4 regions of the Pseudomonas sp. SMN11 genome follow, and region 2 is predicted to be linked to each of the others. Evidence: riboswitches for the same ligand, from Rfam matches in the RefSeq annotation. Region 2 holds a riboswitch; each other region holds the start of a gene.

Region 1 (4,928 bases), on a different contig from region 2:
TGGCGTGATCATCAACGATCAGCACGGTGGTCATGTAACTTACTCCTGTCGGAATGTGGTCGGCTTCCTGAGGCAATCAGGAATACGTCTGCAAGCTTTTTCTGCTGTGCGGCACGATACGACCATTCCGGATCCATGGTAATGGCGAGTATAGATGTGTTGAACAAGCGAGTCGGTATTGTAGAAATTTCCTACACGGCGACCGTCACAAGCATCGCCAGAAGTGGCGGTGCCTGTGCTGGCGGAGGGTCAGGCGCAGGTCGGATGAGGCTTGAGGACCCGTTGGGTCGAGGCGGGGTTGTTGCTCAACGCCTGGCCCACCCGCGTCGGGCGGGCCAGCAACTGGCCGCCGCAATTCGGGCAAAGTCCCTGCAAGCGTTGGTCAGCACAGTTACGGCAGAAGGTGCATTCGAACGAGCAGATCAGGGCGTCAGGGCTGTCGCCCGGCAGGTCGGCATCGCAGCATTCACAGTTAGGGCGCAGCTCCAGCATGGGTAACCCTCCGGTCTGGTGGAATGCGCAGTCTGCTCCGCCCCTCGTCAGCTTGGCAATGCTAGTCGCCGGGGCGGTACAGGTGGGCGTGGCCGGCGCGGTACAGCGCCGACTCGCTGAATGGCGCATCGCCGAGTACATGGCCGACGAGGATCAGGGCAGTGCGCCGGAAACCCTTGCTGGCAACCTGTTCGATGATATCTGCCAGGGTGCCGCGCACCCAGTCCTGGTCTGGCCAGGTAGCACGATGAATTACCGCGATCGGGCAGTCGGGGCCGTAGTGGGGTAGCAGTTCTTCGACGATACGTGGCAGGTGCTTCACCCCCAGGTGAATGGCCAAGGTACTGCCGTGTCGGGCCAGGTCGCCAAGTTGCTCGCCTGCGGGCATCGGTGAGCTGTCGCCGTAGCGGGTGAGGATGACCGTCTGCGCCACTTGCGGCAGGGTCAGTTCGCAGCCGAGCAGCGCCGCGCTGGCGGCGGTGGCGGTGACGCCGGGGATGATCTGGTAATCGATGCCCAGTTCGCGCAGGTGGCGGATCTGCTCGCCGATGGCGCCATACAGGCTGGGGTCGCCACTGTGCACCCGGGCCACGTCCTGGCCATTGGCATGTGCGGCGCGGATGGCGTCGATGATTTGCTCGAGATGCAGTTCGGCACTGTTGATGACCGTCTCGGCCTGATGCCCTTCGAGCACCGCTGCGGGTACCAGCGAACCGGCATAGATGATCACCGGGCACTGACGGATCAAGCGTTGGCCCTTGACCGTGATCAGTTCTGGGTCGCCGGGGCCGGCGCCGATGAAATAGACCGTCATGGCGGATCCTTGAATTGATGAAAGAAGCGATTATCCGGCACAGGCCAGTGCCAGGGTAGCGGGGCCGCGCACCTGGCGGGCCACCCTGAGTGCGGGGCCGACGTGACTGAGGCTAGCCAGGGCCAGTGCCGTGCTCTCGGCCACGCCCCAGCAGCCGCAGTAGGCATAGGCGACTGCGGAGCGGTGGCTGAGCAGGGGTTCGTACGCCCGCAGCTGCTCGGCAGTGAAAACCACCAACGGCAGGGCGTAGCGTGCGGCGAGTTGTTGCAAACCTGGCTCGTCGGCCTTGCCCGCGATGCTGGCAAAGCCACGAAGTGCTGTGGCGGTCAGGCCGTGACGCTGCAGCACTTCATGCAGCAATACCTCGAGGACGTCCACCGGGCAACCCCGGCGGCAGCCGAAGCCAGCGTACAGTGCCGGCAATGGCTGGTCGATGGCCATCAGGCGTGGCTGGAGCGGCGATACAACCAGGCGCTGAGCAGGCCCAGGGCGACCCAGAAAGCTGCGTTGGTCAGCCAGGAGGCGATTTTGAACTGAGCCTCCAAGGCTTCCGGAGCCAGGCTTTCGTGGACTTCCGGCTGCGGAGCGCCAATCACGTGCGGCACCACCAGCAAGACGGCGCCCAGTGCCTTGAGCAGGCCATGGCGTGCAAACACCAGCAGGGCCAGGCCCAGTGCGGTCGCGGCTGCGGTGCCGACCCACCAGCTCTGGCGCTGACCGAGGTCGGCGGCGGCAGTGCCTGGCAGCTCCGGCGGCAAGCCCAGGGTTGGGGCCAGGCAGAACACGGCAAAACCGGCCAGACCCCACAGCGCGCCCGTGCTGGTACGGCCCGGCTCACGCAGGCTGTACAGGGCGGCAAGGATCAGGGCGAAGCCGACGGCGACCACCAGATTGCCGCCGGTGGTCGACAGGATGCGCTGCCAGCCATCTTCTGGCGACCAGGCTTCCTCGCTGTGGGTGTGGCCTGCGCTTGCCTCTTCGCCGTGGCTGTGTTGCTCGGCCACGGGTGCGGCCGATTCATAGGTTTCCGCCTCGAGAATCAGCGGTGCGACCCAGAAGCTTTGCAGCAGGGTCAGCAACAGAGCGGCGAGCAGGCCGCTGAACCCGGCAGTGCGGGCGATACGCTTGATCATGACAGCCTCAGTGGCAAGGGAAGGCGGCGCTGTGGCGGGTGTCGTGCGCGGCGTTGTGCACGGCTTCGATATGCGAGAACCCGGCAAAGTAGACCAGGCACAGGCCGAGCAAGCTGGCACCTACGGCGATGACCACACGCTGGCTGAGGGTGACGGGGGTAGTGATGCTGTGTTTGGCGCTGGAGATGGGCATGACGCGATCCTCTGCTTTTTGCTTTTTGTAGGCAATGGGGCAATGGGGACAAGCGCGGCAGCCCCGGGGCACGGGGCGCCCGAGGGAATGCGACAACGCCCGCCCACCGCGGGGTGTTCATGAACGCCAGGCCGGTCTCCGGGCTTGCGAGGAGGAGCAGGGCTCCTTGAAAAGCATCACCTTCCCATGCCGGACTGCGTGGCACAGTGGTCTGGACGCTTCGCTCGCTTACCGTTGCGGGGGCAGCACCGGGTTAGCCCGGCCCTGGCAAGGGCCTGCGACGCACCGATTTCCCGTTTCACCCCCGATGGGGGCACCTGACGCAAGGCGTAAGGAGAGCACGCGGCGAGGGTGGCGTCAAATACAGATGAAACACGATCAGCGGCTGGCGACCGGCCCGAACCTCCCTTTTTTGCGCAGTCCAACGTAAGCAAGGCCTCGCTTCGCCTGGCCGGAGGTACGCACATGAAACGCAAGACTGCATGGGTTGTCGTGTTGTCAGGGTTGTTGTTGCTCAGTGGCTGCTGGCCTTACTGGCACGACGGAGATCACCACCATCGGCATTACTACGATGGAGATCGTGGGGGGCACCAGGACTATCGTCGCTACTGACGCAAGGCAGCATTGACTTCATGCCTTGCGCTTGCGACCAGGCCTGTGCCACGCAATAGTAAAGTTATGTAAAAGCTCGCCCGGGCTGGCCGGTTTGGAATTTACACTGGCAGCGCTGCCCTGCCTTACATAAGGCAGGGCACCGCTTTTCGCCTTTTGGAGCGCTGTAATGAAGTTGAAGCATGTATTGCGTGCCGCCGTGGTGGCTGCATTGTTATCCACGCTGGCAGGTTGCTGGATGTTCATGCCGCCAGGTGGCGGTGGCGGGCATGGTGGGGGGCATGGCGGCCCGGGCATGATGGGCGGCGGGCACGGTGGCGGCCCACGCTGACAGTATTGAAGCAGACGGCTGTTCGCTCACCGGCCAAGGGCTGGGCGGATAGCCTGGCTGCCGTCATGATTCTTCGAGCATTCGCCCAGGACTGAAAAAGAACGATGCAATCATCACGGCGCTGATCACCCCCAATGCGTCTGCGACCAGCAACAGGAATTCGCTGCCAGCCCCCAGCAGCGCCTGCTGGCTGATGGCGAAGCTGGTCCCATGGGGAAAGGCGGCGATGCCCAGAAGGGCCAGCGCCAACGCGGCTGACAGCAGTTTGCTGTAGGCCCTGCCGAACGCCAGCGTGTAGGCCCAGAACACAAAGATGCTGAACACGGCAAGTCCTGTGGAGATCACGAACTGGGCGAGTATTTCCATCCACCACACCATGGGCCCCTCCTGAACGTTGCGCCTGGTCGATACGCATGAGAATCATGGCTGATTGAAATCGTTCCGCTCGGCTAAAGAAATAATCCGAAAGCCGAAAAGTTGCCGATCATGGGCCATTGCCCATATAGCAAACAAGCCTATTGTGCGGTGCACTTTGCGCAGTAACATGGGCACACGAGAACTAAAAAAAGGCGTTCGGCTTGGCCACTCTTTCGTCAGTTATCGATGGGGCAGCAGGAGCGTGTCGCGTGAAGAGCTCAAGATCGGTCGCATGCGCAATACTATCAACCACTTTCGCCACGCTGTTGATGGCCGGGTGTGCACAGAATCGGGATGTGCGGGATGGCCATGATTATACGTCCGGTACTACCGATAGAAGCACGCCCGCTTATCTGGGGTGCGTCAAAGGCGAACTTCAAGGCAATGTGAAAACCTATGAGGTCGATGGCGACAACTCGGTAAAACTGTACGTCGAAAGTACTGACCCTACCCAGGCCGCTGGTTTGGTAGAACTGCGCGGCACGGGAACCGAGCGTCAGTTCACGGCTTACCAGCGCGACGCCTGGTATGACCATGGCAGACTGCTCGATGCTGCATTGTTGTGTAAAAAAGCCTGAATCGTTGATCTGCAAGAGCAAAAAGCCCGCACATGAGAGCGGGCTTTTTGCGATGGGTGCTGATCCATCAGCGGGGTCATTCTAAGGGATGGTGCCGTCTTGCCCATTCGACGGAAGTATTGCGCCAATGGCAATCAAGCCGGTTCACGACCTTGGTGGATTACTCCTTCGGCGCGAACCCGGCTAGAATGGCGCACGTTCCTGTCTGGTTAATTGCAAATGCCAACCTTTCGTATCCTGTTATGTGCCGCGCTCGCAGCAAACCTTGCCGCTTGCGCAAACCCAGGCAAGCCTACCGCCAGTAAGCTGACCTCGAAATCCCCGCAGGACTACGCCGCCTGCGTATTGCCAAAGTGGC
Region 2 (4,928 bases):
GAGCGGCCTTGTGTCGCGAAAGGGCTGCACAGCAGCCCCAGAAGGCCAGCTCAATTCTCCCGGCTGTACATCCTGCATTCAGCCAACAAAGCCAGCAAATTCGGCTCCCGCTCCCGAGCCTTCAAAAAGACCACCCCGATATGCTGCTGCAACCGATACCGCGCCTGCAGCGGTATCAGCTTCACGCGGTTCTCGTACACCGCTGCGATCCTCCCCGGTAGCAGCGCGAACCCAACACCCGAACTGACCATGCTCAGCAAGGTGAAGATGTCGTTCACCTGCATCGCCACCTTCGGCTCGAACCCGGCCTGCTGGAACACTCGCGCACCGTCGCGGTGGGTGGCGAAGCCCTGGGTCAGGGTGATGAATGTGGAGTCGGCGAGGTCCGCCAGGTCGACCTCCTGCTGCTCGGCAAAGGGCGAGTCGGTCGGCACAGCGAGGAAGATGTCGTCGGAGAACAGCGGCAGTTGCTCGCAGGCCGGGTCCGCCACGCTTTCGTCCAGTGACACCAAAATCGCTTCCAGCTCATGGTTTTTCAGGCGTTGCAGCAGGTCGACGTTCGAGCCCAGGGTCAGGTCAATGTTCAGTTCGCTGCGCCGCAGCTTCAGGCCCATCACCAGCTTCGGCACGGTCTTTACCGTCAGCGAATACAGCGCGCCAAGGCGGAAGCGTTCGGCATAGAAACCGGCGGCCTCGCGGGTCTGGCGCACCATTTGCTCGGCGTCCTGGATCAGTTGGCGGGCTTTCTTTTCCAGCACGTAGGCACTTTCCAGCGGTATCAGCTGGCGGCCTTCATGTTTGAACAGCGGGCAGCGCAGGGCGCTTTCCAGGGAGTGGATGGCGCGGTGCACGCTGACTGCGCTGGTGGACAGCTCGGCGGCGGCGCGGCCGAGGTTGCCGCTGCGCATGAAGGCGAGGAAGGTCTCGAGCTTTTTCAGGGTCAGTTCTTCGTCGATCAGCATGCACAGGGGCCCGCAGGAAGGGAGCCGCTGATCATGCCACAGCCGCATGCCTCATGGCGGTGTCAGGTTGCTCGGCAGCAAGCGCGCCCGGCGCAGTTGCGCAAGGTTGCGCGACCCGGTACAGAAGCAGGCGATACGCAACTGGCGCAGAAGAATCTCGAAATGTTCCACCACGGCCTGGGTGGAGATCATCGCCGCACTCAGTACATGGGCTGCCTGGCCAACCAGGTCGGCACCGAGGCGAATGGCCTTGGCAGCATCGACGCCGTTGGCCACGCCGCCGGAGGCGATCAGGCCGATTTCCGGCACGGCGCGGCGCACCGCCAGCAGGCACTGCGCGGTCGGGATGCCCCAGTCGGCAAACGCCAGGGCGACCTCGCGTTCGGCGGCGCTGCCGGCGCGCTCGGCTTCCACCGCTGCCCAGCTGGTGCCGCCGGCTCCGGCGACATCGACCATGGCTACGCCCGCGTCACACAGCATGCGCGCCACGCTGGCTGAAACGCCTGCGCCGACTTCCTTGGCGATCACCGGCGTCGGCAGTTGGGAAGTCAGAGCTTCGATGCGTTTGAGTACGCCGCGCCAGTCACGGTCGCCTTCAGGCTGTACGGCTTCCTGCAGGGGGTTCAGGTGGATGATCAGGGCATTGGCCTGCAGGGTGTCGATTGCGCGGCGCGCCAGGTCCAAGCCGTCGGCCTCTCGCAGCTGGGCGGCGCCGAGGTTGGCCAGTAGCGGCACATCCGGTGCCAGGCGTCGGAGTTCGTCGGTCAGGCCTTGGTCCTGGTCGCTACGCAGGCTTACTCGTTGCGAGCCGACGCCCATGGCTATGCCCAGCGCCTGGGCGGCTTCGGCGAGGTGCTGGTTAATGAAGCGTGCGCGTTCGGCGCCACCGGTCATGGAACTGATCAGCAGTGGGGCACGCAGGGCACAGCCGAACAGCTCGGTGCTCAGGTCGACGTCGTCCAGGGCCATTTCGGGCAATGCGCAGTGCTCGAAGCGCAGTGCCGACCAGCCGGGGTCTACGCCGTGCGCGGTGGCGGCGGCGGTCAGCACGATATCCAGGTGATCGTCCTTGCGTTGGCTTAGCGGGCTTTTTTTCATGCCGGCTCCGTTTCGAAGGGGCAGCTGGGATGCAAAATATAGATAAGCTGAAAATTGGCACAACATCAGGCATTGGCGTGTGCCACCGGTTCCTTTCAATGGATGCTTGGTTTGTGATTGTGTGAGGGCTGGCAGGTGATCGCCGGTAGTCTTGCAGCGTCCATGAGATCGAGCGCCGCGCGGGCGGCGCTCGATCGGACAGGCGCCGCGAGGTTTTCGGCGGGCACCAGTTGACCACCCGCCACCCCCCGCGTAGCCTTGCGTCTTCGAGGTTCTTCGGCCCTGCCGAAGCTAAGACGGGAACGCGGTACAAGCCGCGGCTGCCCCCGCAACTGTAAGCACCGACAACGGATCGACACAGCCACTGCGCCGCGCGCGGGAAGGCGTCATCCCGCCAGCTTCTTGCCTGTAAAGAACTGGAACGGTGCAAGCCAGGAGACCTGCCTCGAGCCGAATTCGACTTTCAACCGGGCGGGGTGATCCGGTGGCGAACAAGCCCGGCCGGCCTGGCCTGCGGCTTTCGTCCCGTGTGCCCGCGCCAACCTGCCAAGGGCAACGCGACATGAAAACACTGGCCAAGCTCCCCGTCACCATCGTTACCGGCTTCCTCGGCTCGGGCAAGACCACCTTGCTCCGCCACATGCTCGACAATGCCCAGGGCCGCCGCATCGCGGTCATCGTCAACGAATTCGGCGAGCTTGGCATCGACGGCGAAATCCTCAAGCAATGCAGCATCGGTTGCACCGAGGAAGAAGCCAGCGGCCGCGTCTATGAACTGGCCAACGGCTGCCTGTGCTGCACCGTCCAGGAGGAGTTCTTCCCGGTGATGCGCGAACTGGTCGCACGCCGCGGCGACCTCGATCACATCCTCATCGAAACCAGCGGCCTGGCATTGCCCAAGCCCCTGGTGCAAGCCTTCCAGTGGCCGGAAATCCGCAACGCCTGCACTGTTGATGCGGTGATCACCGTGGTCGACAGCCCGGCCGTGGCCGCTGGCACCTTCGCCGCCTATCCAGACCAGGTCGACGCGCAGCGCAAGCTGGACCCCAACCTGGACCATGAATCGCCGCTGCACGAACTGTTCGCCGACCAACTGGCCAGCGCCGACCTGGTGGTCCTGAACAAGGCCGACCTGATCGACGCCGAAGGCCTGGCCAAGGTCCGTGCCGAAGTGGCCGGGGAGCTGCCACCGGCGGTCAAAGTGATCGAGGCCAGCAGCGGCCGGCTACCGCTGGAAGTACTGCTGGGCTTGGGCGCGGAGTCCGAAGCGCACATCGATGGCCGTCGCACCCATCACGATTCCCACCATGACGGCGATGATCACGACGATCACGACCATGACGCTTTCGACTCGATCTCCATCGACCTGCCCGAAGCCGACGAAAGCCTGCTGCTCGATGCACTGACCCAGCTGGTGGTGGAGTTCGGCATCCTGCGCGCCAAAGGTTTCGCGGCCATCCCCGGCAAACCGATGCGCCTGCTGGTGCAGGGCGTGGGTACCCGTTTTGACAAGCACTTCGACCGTGCCTGGCGCGCCGACGAGCCACGCATTACCCGCCTGGTGCTGATTGGCCAGGACCTCGATGCCGCACAACTGGAAGCGCGCCTGCGCCAGGCCCTGGGCGCCTGACCCATGCACCTGCTGCGGACCCAGCCCGGCGGCTTCGTGCCGGACGACAGCATCGCCGACCTCGGCCAGACACCCGCCGACCTGGTGATCCTCTGCAGCGGCGACTCGCACTTGGCGTTGCTCGCCGAAACCGCCGAGCAACTGCCGGACGATTTCCCCAGCCTGCGCCTGGCCAACCCGATGCAGGTGCAGAACCATGCCTCGGTCGACCTGTATGTCGACGAGGTACTGCGCCATGCCAAGGTGATTCTGGTGTCGCTGCATGGCGGCGTCGGTTACTGGCGCTATGGCGTCGAACAGTTGGTCGAGCTGGCAGCACGGGGCGTGCAGCTGATTCTGGTCCCCGGCGATGACCGCCCGGACCCGGAGCTGACCGGCCTCGGAACCGTCACCGGCGAGCCGGCCGAACGCCTCTGGCACTACCTGCGCCAGGGCGGCAAGAGCAACGCCGTCAACCTGTTCAAATGCTTGGCCAACCAGTGGCTGGGGCGCGATTACCGTTGGGACGAACCGCAGCCTTTGCCGCGGACTTCGGTGTATCACCCGCGCAAACCTGGCGCGCTGCTCGAGGACTGGTACAGCCAGTGGAACCCCGAACACCCGGTGGCGCCATTGCTGTTCTATCGTTCACACCTGCAGGCCGCCAACACCGCCTTTATCGACGTGTTCTGCGAGCGCTTGCAGGCGGCGGGCCTCAACCCGTTGCCCATCGCAGTAGCCAGCCTCAAGGAAAGTGCCTGCCTGGAGCAGGTCGAGGCTTGGCTGGACGAAGTGGGCGCGGAGGTGTTGATCAACACCACAGGGTTTGCCCTGTCCAGCCCGGAACGCCCCAACCTGCGCCCGTTCCGCCGTGATGTCCCGGTGTTGCAGGCCATCTGCGCACAGGACAACCAACCCGGTTGGGAGGCCAGCGAGCAGGGCCTCGGTGCCCGCGACCTGGCCATGCACATCGCTTTGCCGGAGCTGGACGGGCGCATCATCACCCGCCCGGTGAGCTTCAAGGACATGGCCTGGCGCAGCGAGCGCAGCCAGTCCGACGTGGTCTGCTACCGCGCACACCCCGAGCGTATGGACTTCGTCGCCGAGCTGGCACGGCGCTGGGTCGAACTGGCGCGCCTGCCCAATGGGCAAAAGCGTGTGGCCCTGGTGCTGGCCAACTACCCGACCCGCGATGGCCGCATTGGCAATGGCGTTGGCCTGGATACTCCAGCTGCCGCCCTGAACATCCTCAAGGCGCT
Region 3 (4,928 bases), on a different contig from region 2:
GCGGGGCGCAACAACATGCGGCAACTTCCTGTCATTCAAGGGGCGCGAAAACGCAGGATGCGCGCGCCGTCGAAAGGGTCGGTGAGGTAGTGGGCGTGCACACCGAAGGTGCTCAGCAGGCGCTCCGGGGTGAGCACCTCCAGCGGCTTGCCGAGGGCCACGAGGTGGCCTTTGTCGAGCACCGCCACGCGGTCGCAGGTCAGCGCCTGGTTGAGGTCGTGTAGGGCCACCAAGGTGGTCACCGGCAGTGCCTGCACCTGTTGCAGCAGGCTCAGCTGGTGCTGGATATCGAGGTGGTTGGTTGGCTCGTCGAGCAGCAGCACCTGCGGGCGCTGGGCCAGGGCGCGGGCGATGTGCACGCGCTGGCGCTCGCCGCCGGACAGCGAGCTCCAGACGCGTTCACGCAGGTGCGTGGCGTCGAGGTCGGCCAGGGCCTGCTCGACGATGGCACGGTCCTCCCGGGAAAACGGTGCCAGCGCCGACAGCCAGGGCGTGCGCCCCAGGGCGACGGCATCGAACACGCTGATTGCATCGAGGGTGTCGGCCTGCTGTTCGACCAGCGCCAGCGCCTGGGCGACCCGCCGTCGCGGCAGGCGCGCCAGGGGTTCGCCGAGCAACTGCACACTGCCGGTGCCCGGCGTGCGCAGCCCGGCCAGCAACTTGAGCAGGGACGACTTGCCCGAGCCGTTGGGGCCGACGATGCCCAGGGTTTCACCGGCCACCACGTTGAGGTCGATGTTGCACAGCACGGTGTTGCCCGACAGTTGCAGGCCCAGCCCCCGGCAGGCGAGTGGCGCGACGTGCACGGCATTCATGACGGTCATGGGCGCCCCCGGCGGCTGACCAGAATCAGCGCGAACACCGGCGCGCCGATCAGGGCGGTGACCACGCCGACCGGAATCACCTGGCCAGTTATCAGCGTGCGCGAAAGCACATCGGCGGCAATCAGGAATAGCGCGCCGCCCAGGGCGCTGGCCGGCAGCAGGCGGCCATGGCCGGGGCCGAGCAGCAGGCGCAGGGCGTGGGGGATGACCAGGCCGACGAAACCGATGGCACCGACGATCGACACCATCACGGCCGTTACCAGTGCCGCGCAACTGATCAGCAGCAACTGCGTGCGGCGCACGGCGATGCCCAGCGAGGCCGCCGAGTCGGCGCCGAAGGTGAAGGCATCCAGCGCCCGGCGGTGCCACAGGCACATCGCCAGCCCGAACAGCGCCACCGGCAACGCCATCCACACTGACGGCCAGCGCACGCCGCTGAGGTTCCCCAGCAACCAGAACAGGATGCCGCGCGCCTGCTCGGCGGTGGCCGACTTGGTGATGAGGAAGGCGGTGAGGGCCGTGAACAGCTGCGAGCCGGCGATGCCGGCGAGGATCACCTGGGCGTTGTTGCGGCTCGGCCCGGCCGCACGGGCCAGCACCAGTACCAGGGCAAAGGCCGCGAGGGCACCGATGAAGGCGCCGCCGGACATGCTCAGGGCGACACTGCCCAGGCCCACCAGGCCGACCAGCACAGCACCGGTCGAAGCGCCGGCGGACAGCCCGAGCAGGTAGGGCTCGGCCAATGGGTTACGCAGCAGCGCCTGCAGGATCACCCCGCAGGTCGCCAGCCCTGCACCGCAAGCCGCGGCGACCAGTGAGCGGGTCAGGCGGTAGTTCCAGACGATGCCGGCATCGATCGGGTCGACCGGGTAACCGGCCTGCCACAGGTGGTTGGCCAGCACCTGGCAGACCACGTTTGGTGACAGGTTGGTCTCGCCGATGGCGGTGCCGGCCAGCACGGCTGCGAGCAGGGCCAGAACGGCCAGGGCACTGAAGGGCAGGGCTTTCATCACTGCGCCGCTTTACCGCTGGCAAAGGCCGTAGACAAGGTTTGCAAACCACGGAACAGGCGGATGCCGGCCTGCATGGCGTCGGCGTCGAGGATGATGATGCGGTTGTTCTTTACCGCGTCCATGTTCTTCGTGACCGGGTCGCTGCGCAGGAATTCGAGCTTCTTCTGGTAGTCGTCTGCAGGGAAGCGGCGGCGGTCCATGCGCGCGATGATCAGCCAGGTCGGGTTGGCCTTGGCCAGGGTTTCCCAGCCCACGGTCGGCCATTCCTCGGTCGATTCGACCACGTTGCGCACGCCCAGGGTGCGCAGCATGAAGTCGGCCACGCCCTGGCGGCCGGCGACGTAGGGGTCGATGTCGAGGTCGGCGCTGGAGAACCAGAACAGTGCCGAAGTCTGCGACAGGTCCTTGCCTGCCAGCTGCTGCTTCGCGCTATCCAGGCGTGCCTTGAGGTCGCTGTTCAGCGCCGCGCCACGGTCCTGCACGTCGAAGATCTCGGCCAGCTGGCTGACACTCTTGTAGATGCTCTGGACCTGGAACGCCTGCAGGCGGGTGCCGTCGGCGCCGACCAGGTTGTCCTTGCCTTCGCAGTCCGAGGGCAGCAGGTAGGTTGGAATGTTCAGCTCGCTGAACTGTTCACGGGTAGCGACCGCGCCCTGGGCGCCGACCATCCACTCGAACTGCACCGCCACCAGTTGCGGGCGCTTGCCGAGCACGGCCTCAAAGCTGGGTTCGTTGTCGGCCAGGCGCGGCACCTTGTCGTTCAGTGCCTTGTATTCCGGGAGTACGTTGTTGAACCACAACGACGTGCCGGCCAGCTTGTCGCCCAGGCCCAGGGCGTAGAGCACTTCGGTGCCGGCCTGGCCGATGGTGACCGCGCGCTCGGGCGCCTGGGTGAAGGTCTGCGGCGCGCCGCAGTTGTCGAGCGTCAGCGGGTAGTGGGTGGCGGCGGCCTGAGCCAGGCCGGTGAGGCTCAGGCCGGCGAGCAGGGCGGTGATACGGGGCAGCATGCTGGGCGATCTCCTGTCGGACAGTTCTGGTGAGGAACGCACGGACAGGCATCGCCGAGCCCCTGCACGCACAGGGGCAACACGGATGGCCATCCCGGACACCCCGCCGGTTGGTGAATATTTGCCGGCAGGTCTCCTGACTGGTGCGTCCTCGCCCGGCTCCAGCCTTCCCGGATCATGATCCAGTGGCATCAATGGAGCAGGCTCGGCACCTACAGTTGCGGGGGCAGTTCCGATCGGCACGCCTGGTTGGGCGGGCCTGGGATTCCCTATTAATTCCGTGGTGGAAACCGGCGGCCGGCATGGTAGACCATCCGGCCGCCGGGTGAAACGCATAATCAGAAGTACTTCAGCCAGCTGATGTCGCGCCGGCGCGCCTTGAGTCGGGCAAACCAGCGCACTGGAACGTACAGCGCCGCCGCCAATAGCAGCGCGGCCAGCCACACCGCGCCGATGCCGTCGAAACCGAAGTAGTCGCCGTGGTTGAGGCCCAGCAGCGCCACGCAGGCCAGGTACAGCAGCTTGAGCACGTACAGGTGCAGCAGGTAGAAGAACATCGGCGCTGCGCCGAACACCGCCAGGGCGCTGATCCAGCGGGCCAGTCCGGCGCGCTCGAAGGCGCGCAACAACAGCAGGCCGCAACCCAGGGTCAGGGCCAGGAACAGCAGCGAGGGTGGGTACTTGGTGATGTTGAAGAAGCTCATCAGGGTCTGGGTGACGGTCGGGTAGCCGCTCCACGGCGCCTCGCCGTAGCCGTTGTAGATGCGCAGCACCATGAAGCCGAGCAGGGCGATGATGCCGGCCATCAGCAGGCGGTGCTGGCGCTCGCCGGCGTCGCTGCCACGGGCGAACCACGGGCCGAGGCCGTAGCCCAAGGCGATCACGCCGATCCACGGCAGCACCGGGTAGGAGGTGCGCAGGCGCAGGTTCTCCGAGACCTCCAGCCAGCCACGGTCGTGCAAGATCGCCCACGGCACATGCAGGGCCGATTCCACGCCGAAGTGCAGGCCATCGAGCAGGTTGTGCCCGGCGATGATCAGCGCGCCCAGGGCGAGCAGGGCAGGACGCGGCAGCCACACCAGCAGCGACAGGGCGATCATGCTGACGCCGATGGCCCAGATCACCTGCATGTAGACCACGCTCGGCGGCAGCTGGAAGGTCCAGGCGAAGTTGACCAGGGTGAACTCCAGCACCACCAGGAACAGCCCGCGCTTGAACAGGAACGCCGACACATCGCTGCGGCCCTGGTATTTCTCGCCATACAGCCAGGCCGACAGGCCGGTGAGCAGGACGAACACTGGGGCGCACAGGTGGGCCAGGGTGCGGCTGGCGAACAGCGATGGGTCGGTGGTGTCGATGGTCATCGGGTCGCTGACCTGGCGGTGCAGGAAGAAAGTTTCACGCACGTGGTCGAGCAGCATGAACAGGATCACCAGGCCACGCAGGGCATCGATGCTCTGCAGGCGCTGGGTGAGCTGGGTTGGGAGGGCTGAGGCGCTGGTCATGGAAAGAAGTCGCAGGCAGGAATGAATGTCAAATGAAACGTTATCTTATAACTATTTAATTCGCTTCTCCTAGAGATTTTTGTGTTGCCTGTGCTGGCCTTTTCGCGGGTAAACCCGCTCCCACAGGTCCACCACCCTTTTCAAGTGAGTAGAAATCCTGTGGGAGCGGGCTTGCCCGCGAAGAGGCCGGGACAGGCGGTTCAAGTCAGAAGGTGTAATCCACGGTAGCGAAGTACGACCGCGGCGCGCCCATCAACCACTGCTCGCCACTGAACATCGACGCCACATATTCCCGGTCGAACAGGTTGTTCACCTGCAACCCCAGGCGCACATCCGGCAGCACCTGCCAGCCAATGTTGGCATCGATCACGGTATACCCCGGCGCACTCTGGCTATTGGCCGTGTCGGCGTAACGCTCATCCACATACCGCGCGCCAATCCCGGCCTCCACCTGCTGGCCGAAGCCCTTGCTCAGCCATAGGTTGGCCGTGCGCCGCGGCACATTGGCCGGGCGGTTGCCGGCTCGATCCTGGGCCACGCCATCGACCATCTCGTCGAAATCATCGTATTTCGCCCGCG
Region 4 (4,928 bases), on a different contig from region 2:
CCTATGTTCACCTGCGCGGTCGGGTACGCCACAAGCTGACCCGCCAGCTGGGCGACCACTCCAGCTTTCTGGCCCCGGTCAACAGCTTCCTGTACCTGTTTTCCAAGCACCCCGCCAAGCCCTACCTGCCGGTCGAGGCGTTCCCAGAGCTGAAGCCGCTCATGGAGCACTGGCAGGAGATTCGTGCCGAAGGCCAGCAGCTGCTGCACGTGGGCGAGATCAAGAAGTCCGACAATTATGACGACGTCGGTTTCAATTCGTTCTTCAAGACCGGCTGGAAGCGCTTCTACCTGAAGTGGTACGGCGAAAGCCACCCGTCGGCCATGACCCTGTGCCCACGTACCACCGAGCTGCTGCAAGGCATCGGCACGGTCAAGGCGGCGATGTTCGCCACCCTGCCACCGGGTGCCAAACTGGTCCGCCACCGTGACCCGTATGCCGGTTCGTACCGCTTCCACCTCGGCCTGGACACGCCGAACGATGACGGTTGCTACATCGACGTGGACGGCGAGAAGTATTCCTGGCGCGATGGCGAGGGCGTGGTCTTCGACGAGACCTACATCCACTACGCCGCCAACACCACCGAGCACAACCGCATCATCCTGTTCTGCGACATCGAACGCCCGCTGAAGTACCGCTGGGCCACCGCGTTCAACCGCTGGTTCAGCCGCAACGTCATGGCCGCCGCCGCCGCGCCGAACGACGCCGGCGACAAGACCGGCGGCATCAACCGCCTGTTCACCCGCATCTACAAGATCCGCGAGCGTGGCAAGGCGCTGAAGAAACGCAACCGCATGCGCTACTACCTGGAAAAGTGGCTGGTGGTCGCCGCTCTGGTGCTGGTGTTCGTCTACATCTGACCGGCACGTTGGCAATTGCAGAAACGGCCTTGTTTGGCCGTTTCAAAGCCGGCCAGCACTAAAGTACAAGTCTGACTTCCCGCGCTTCGACTAGCATCAAAGCTCCACTCGCAACCTTACCAAGGTGAAGACGATGAGCATGATGGACTGGGACGCCTACCGTAAGCAGTTGATGGCCGGCATCGGCGATCTCAAGCAACTGTCCCCCGACACCGTGGCCGGCTACATGACCGCCAGCGGCGCGGGTGCCAAGACCAACCACCTGGACGCCAAGACCCGCGAGCTGATCTCCCTGGCCGTGGCTGTCACCACCCGCTGCGACGGCTGCATCGCTGTACACTCACAGCAAGCCGTCAAGCATGGCGCCACCCGTGAGGAGATCGCCGAGGCACTGGGTGTGGCCGTGGCGATGAATGCCGGGGCCGCGCTGGTCTACTCGGCCCGTGCCATGGATGCGGTGGGCAAGGCCAACGGCTGAAGCCCGACGGCGTCGCCGCCCTTGCGCGACGGCGCCGCGCCACCCAGACTTGGCGGCCTAGCCACTGCAGGAACCGCCATGATCCACATCCGCCCCATGACGCCCGACGACTTCGAGCGTTTCTGGCCGACCTTCCAGGCCATCGTCCAGGCCCGCGAAACCTACGCCTTCGACCCCGAACTGGACGTCGAGCAGGCACGCCAGCTGTGGTTGCAACTGCCGCTGCACACCCTGGTGGCCGAAGCCGATGGCGAACTGCTCGGCTCCTACTACCTCAAGGCCAACGCCGCCGGCCCTGGCGCCCATGTCGGCAACTGCGGCTACATGGTCTGCGACGCCGCCCGTGGCCGTGGTGTGGCCCGGCTGATGTGCGAGCACTCGCAGAAGCTGGCGCGCCAGGAAGGCTTTCTGGCGTTGAAGTTCAATTCGGTCGTGGCGAGCAACGAAGTGGCGGTGGCGCTATGGACCAAGCTCGGCTTCGAGACCGTTGGCCGCCTGCCCAAAGCCTATCGCCATGCTCGCCTGGGGTTGGTCGACTGCCTGGTGATGTACAAGTGGCTGGCCGATGAGCCGGTGGTGGAGAAGCCGCCCCTGCTGATCGGGCGCAAGAACATCGAAGCACGGGTGTCGCGCCGCCGCGGGCGTTAGCCAGTGAGGCCCCTTTCGCGGCGGTTCGACGCGAAGAGGCCGGTGCAGTCAACAGGTCAACCTCAGAACGCCAGCCCCACCTTGAAGCCGAACTCGTCACGCTTGAGCTTGGTGTTGTCGGCCACCGGGGAATCCTCGTCCAGCTTGTACTCGGTGCGGGTGTAGTAAACGCCCGCCTGCACCGGCATTCCGCCCTGCTGGTTCATCAGCAGCGTGACCTCGGCATAGGGATTGGTGCGGTCCTTCATGTCCACGCTGTCGCTACCAAAGTCATCGACCTTCAAGCGTGCGCGACCGTCGATGGTATGGCGCGCGCCCACTTCCACGCGCAACGTCGATGCGTCGAACTGATGGTTGTAGCCCAACGCCGCCTTGGCGAACGGTGACTTGTAGGTGAGCCGGGTATCGAGGTCGTTGATCTCTGGCTCGAACCGGGTCCAGCTGTAGCCACCGCCAACGATCACGTCGACGAAGTTGCGCGCATCCAGTGCCGCACGCCAGCCAAGGTCGAGGTCGGCCTGGGCCTCCTTGAGCTTGTTGTCGTTCTTCTTGCCGTACGTGGCTTCAGCACCGATCTGGTAGATGAACCCGGACTCGGCGGTCAGCTTGTTGCCGAACGTGGCAAAGACCCCGCCCTGGCCCATGTGCTCCTTGTCGGAGTCACTGCCGCCTTCGAACTTGAATTTATCGTACGCACCGAGCAGGCCGACGCTGAACAATGGGTCGGTATTGGGCGCTGCGGTGGCCACAAACGAGCTACCAAGCAGAGCGAGCAAGCAGGAGTGACGCAGCAGGTTGCGAGCGAACATCGGTACAGTCTCCATGACAGTAAGACGAGTGATTGACGAACGGTTCGAGGCAGGGGGGGGTTGGAAAAGTTCGAAGAAATGTCAGAAAAAACGCACAAGCCTGTGATTAATCGAGACTTATTGGAGCGCAGATTTGACGTACCCACGCTTCGATGGTCAGATGCGCGCCAGTTTCAGGTGTCCTGCGCCGCCGTGCGCAGGGTGAAACGGGAAGCCGGTGCGTCGTGATTCACGACAAGTCCGGCGCTGCCCCCGCAACGGTAAGCGAGCGATGCCTTCGACACACCACTGTGCGCCAGCATGGGAAGGTGAAGGCCTCACGCCCCTCGCAAGCCCGGAGACCGGCCTGAAGCCTCACTTGGCAACCCGCGGTGGGCGGGCGCAGGCCGGTATCCGCGTGCGCCCCTGCATGCGTGGTGTGCCTTTGCGTGTTTTCCACCGGGATCCATTCATTCCTGCAGCAGTGGAACGACATGTCCCGATTCATCAAGCTTCACCCCCTGGCGGCCTGCCTGGCCGTCACGCTGCCAGCCCTGGCCGAAGAACCCGTGCTGAACCTCCCCTCCACGGCCATCACCGATAGCCGTGACCCGCAACACGTCGACCTGGCCACGCCGACCGAGGCCGGTTCACGGCTGAACCTCACTGCCCTGGAAACCCCGGCCAGCACCAGCAGCATCACTGCCGAACAGATCGAGCAGCGCAACAACCTCACCGTGCAGGACGCCGTGACCCGCTCGCCCGGCATCACCTTCATCGGCAACCCGGGCGATGGCGGCACTGGCCTGTCGGCGCGCGGCTTCACTGGCCATGGCTCGGTGATGACCCTGTTCGACGGCGCGCGCCTGTACACCGGGGCCGGCACCCAGACCTTCCCGGTCGACCCGTGGATGGTCGAGCAGATCGACGTCATTCGCGGCCCGGCTTCGGTGCTGTATGGCGAAGGCGCGACCGGCGCGGTGATCAACGTGATCCCGAAAAAGCCGTTCGCTGGCGACATCCACAACCGCTTGCGCCTGGGCTACGGTTCCTGGGACCGCCAGCAACTGGGCCTGGACAGCGGCGGCAGCCTCAGCGAACGTCTGAGCTATCGCCTGACCCTTAACCAGCAGGCTGGCAACGGCTGGGTCGACCGCACCGACTCGCGCAGCCTGGCACTCAGTGCCGCGCTGCGCTTCGATGCCAGCGACGACCTGAGTTTCACCCTCGCCCACGAGCGCGGCGACGCCCAGCCCGCCAACTACTACGGCAAGCCGCTGATCGACGGCCATTACCGCAGCAGCCTGCGCAAGAAGAACTACAACGTTCAGAACGACGAGCAGCGCTACCACGACGAGTGGACCCGCTTCACCACCGACTGGACGATCAACGACCAGCTCAGCGCCAGCAACCAGCTGTACTACATCAAGAGCCGCCGCCACTGGCGCAATGCCGAGAACTACAGCTGGGACGCCGATCGCGCGCTGCTGGAGCGCCAGAGCTACCTGGAGATCAAGCACAATCAGGAGCAGATCGGCGACCGTCAGACCTTCAGCTTCGACCACAGCCTGTTCGGCCTGGCCAGCAAGACGCTGGTCGGTGTCGAGTACAACAAGGTGCGTTTCAACGTCGACAGCAACCGGCCGTACAACGACGTGGGCGGCGACTACATCGACCCTTGGCAGCCGACCCCGGGCTGGTTCCACAGCGACTCGCCAACCCGCCCGCAGACGCTGTCCACCACCCACACCTTCGCCCTGTTCGCCGAGAACCGCCTGCAGCTCACCGAGCGCCTGTCGCTGGTGACCGGCGTGCGCCGCGACCAGAACCACATCGACCGCGACAACCTGGTCGACGGCAGCCGCAGCGACCGCGGCCTGGAGGGCGGCAACTGGCGCGCCGGGCTGGTGTTCGCAGTCAACGACAATCTGTCGCTCTACGGCCAGTACTCCACCAGCGAGGACGGCGTGGACAACCTGGTCAGCCTCAGCCCGTCGCAGATGCACTACGACCTGACCGAAGCGAAGCAGACCGAGCTGGGCCTCAAGCAGCGCTTCTGGGAGGGCCGTGGGGAGTGGACGCTGGCGGCGTTCCATATCGTCAAGAAGAAGCTGCTGGTGGATGACCCGATCACCCACGAGGCGCAGCAGGCCG

What was found. A riboswitch is a leader RNA that binds a small molecule or an ion and turns the genes downstream of it on or off. The one in region 2 is predicted to bind cobalamin.
Region 1: another riboswitch for cobalamin. It lies ahead of ACLEJU_RS07145 (CbtB domain-containing protein); the one in region 2 lies ahead of cobW (cobalamin biosynthesis protein CobW).
Region 3: another riboswitch for cobalamin. It lies ahead of ACLEJU_RS04160 (ABC transporter substrate-binding protein); the one in region 2 lies ahead of cobW (cobalamin biosynthesis protein CobW).
Region 4: another riboswitch for cobalamin. It lies ahead of ACLEJU_RS04150 (TonB-dependent receptor); the one in region 2 lies ahead of cobW (cobalamin biosynthesis protein CobW).

The regions. Positions count from the first base shown of each region.
Region 1 covers NZ_JBKGGW010000005.1:46,105-51,032, reverse strand. The annotation lists gene ACLEJU_RS07170 (response regulator) at 1-34, opposite strand, end outside; gene ACLEJU_RS07165 (DUF1272 domain-containing protein) at 250-492, opposite strand; gene cobM (precorrin-4 C(11)-methyltransferase) at 554-1,306, opposite strand; gene ACLEJU_RS07155 (cobalamin biosynthesis protein) at 1,337-1,729, opposite strand; gene ACLEJU_RS07150 (CbtA family protein) at 1,747-2,439, opposite strand; gene ACLEJU_RS07145 (CbtB domain-containing protein) at 2,447-2,632, opposite strand; cobalamin riboswitch at 2,745-2,968, opposite strand; gene ACLEJU_RS07140 (hypothetical protein) at 3,414-3,575, shown strand; gene ACLEJU_RS07135 (hypothetical protein) at 3,639-3,953, opposite strand; gene ACLEJU_RS07130 (hypothetical protein) at 4,202-4,570, shown strand; gene ACLEJU_RS07125 (hypothetical protein) at 4,790-4,928, shown strand, end outside.
Region 2 covers NZ_JBKGGW010000026.1:52,652-57,579, reverse strand. The annotation lists gene ACLEJU_RS19980 (LysR family transcriptional regulator) at 51-962, opposite strand; gene fni (type 2 isopentenyl-diphosphate Delta-isomerase) at 1,014-2,060, opposite strand; cobalamin riboswitch at 2,312-2,522, shown strand; gene cobW (cobalamin biosynthesis protein CobW) at 2,623-3,690, shown strand; gene cobN (cobaltochelatase subunit CobN) at 3,694-4,928, shown strand, end outside.
Region 3 covers NZ_JBKGGW010000003.1:20,147-25,074, reverse strand. The annotation lists gene ACLEJU_RS04175 (OprD family porin) at 1-17, opposite strand, end outside; gene ACLEJU_RS04170 (ABC transporter ATP-binding protein) at 36-824, opposite strand; gene ACLEJU_RS04165 (FecCD family ABC transporter permease) at 821-1,834, opposite strand; gene ACLEJU_RS04160 (ABC transporter substrate-binding protein) at 1,834-2,844, opposite strand; cobalamin riboswitch at 2,954-3,154, opposite strand; gene ACLEJU_RS04155 (DUF1624 domain-containing protein) at 3,183-4,349, opposite strand; gene ACLEJU_RS04150 (TonB-dependent receptor) at 4,555-4,928, opposite strand, start outside.
Region 4 covers NZ_JBKGGW010000003.1:15,135-20,062, forward strand. The annotation lists gene lpxO (lipid A hydroxylase LpxO) at 1-860, shown strand, start outside; gene ACLEJU_RS04135 (carboxymuconolactone decarboxylase family protein) at 994-1,338, shown strand; gene ACLEJU_RS04140 (N-acetyltransferase family protein) at 1,417-1,986, shown strand; gene ACLEJU_RS04145 (outer membrane beta-barrel protein) at 2,049-2,795, opposite strand; cobalamin riboswitch at 2,954-3,159, shown strand; gene ACLEJU_RS04150 (TonB-dependent receptor) at 3,269-4,928, shown strand, end outside.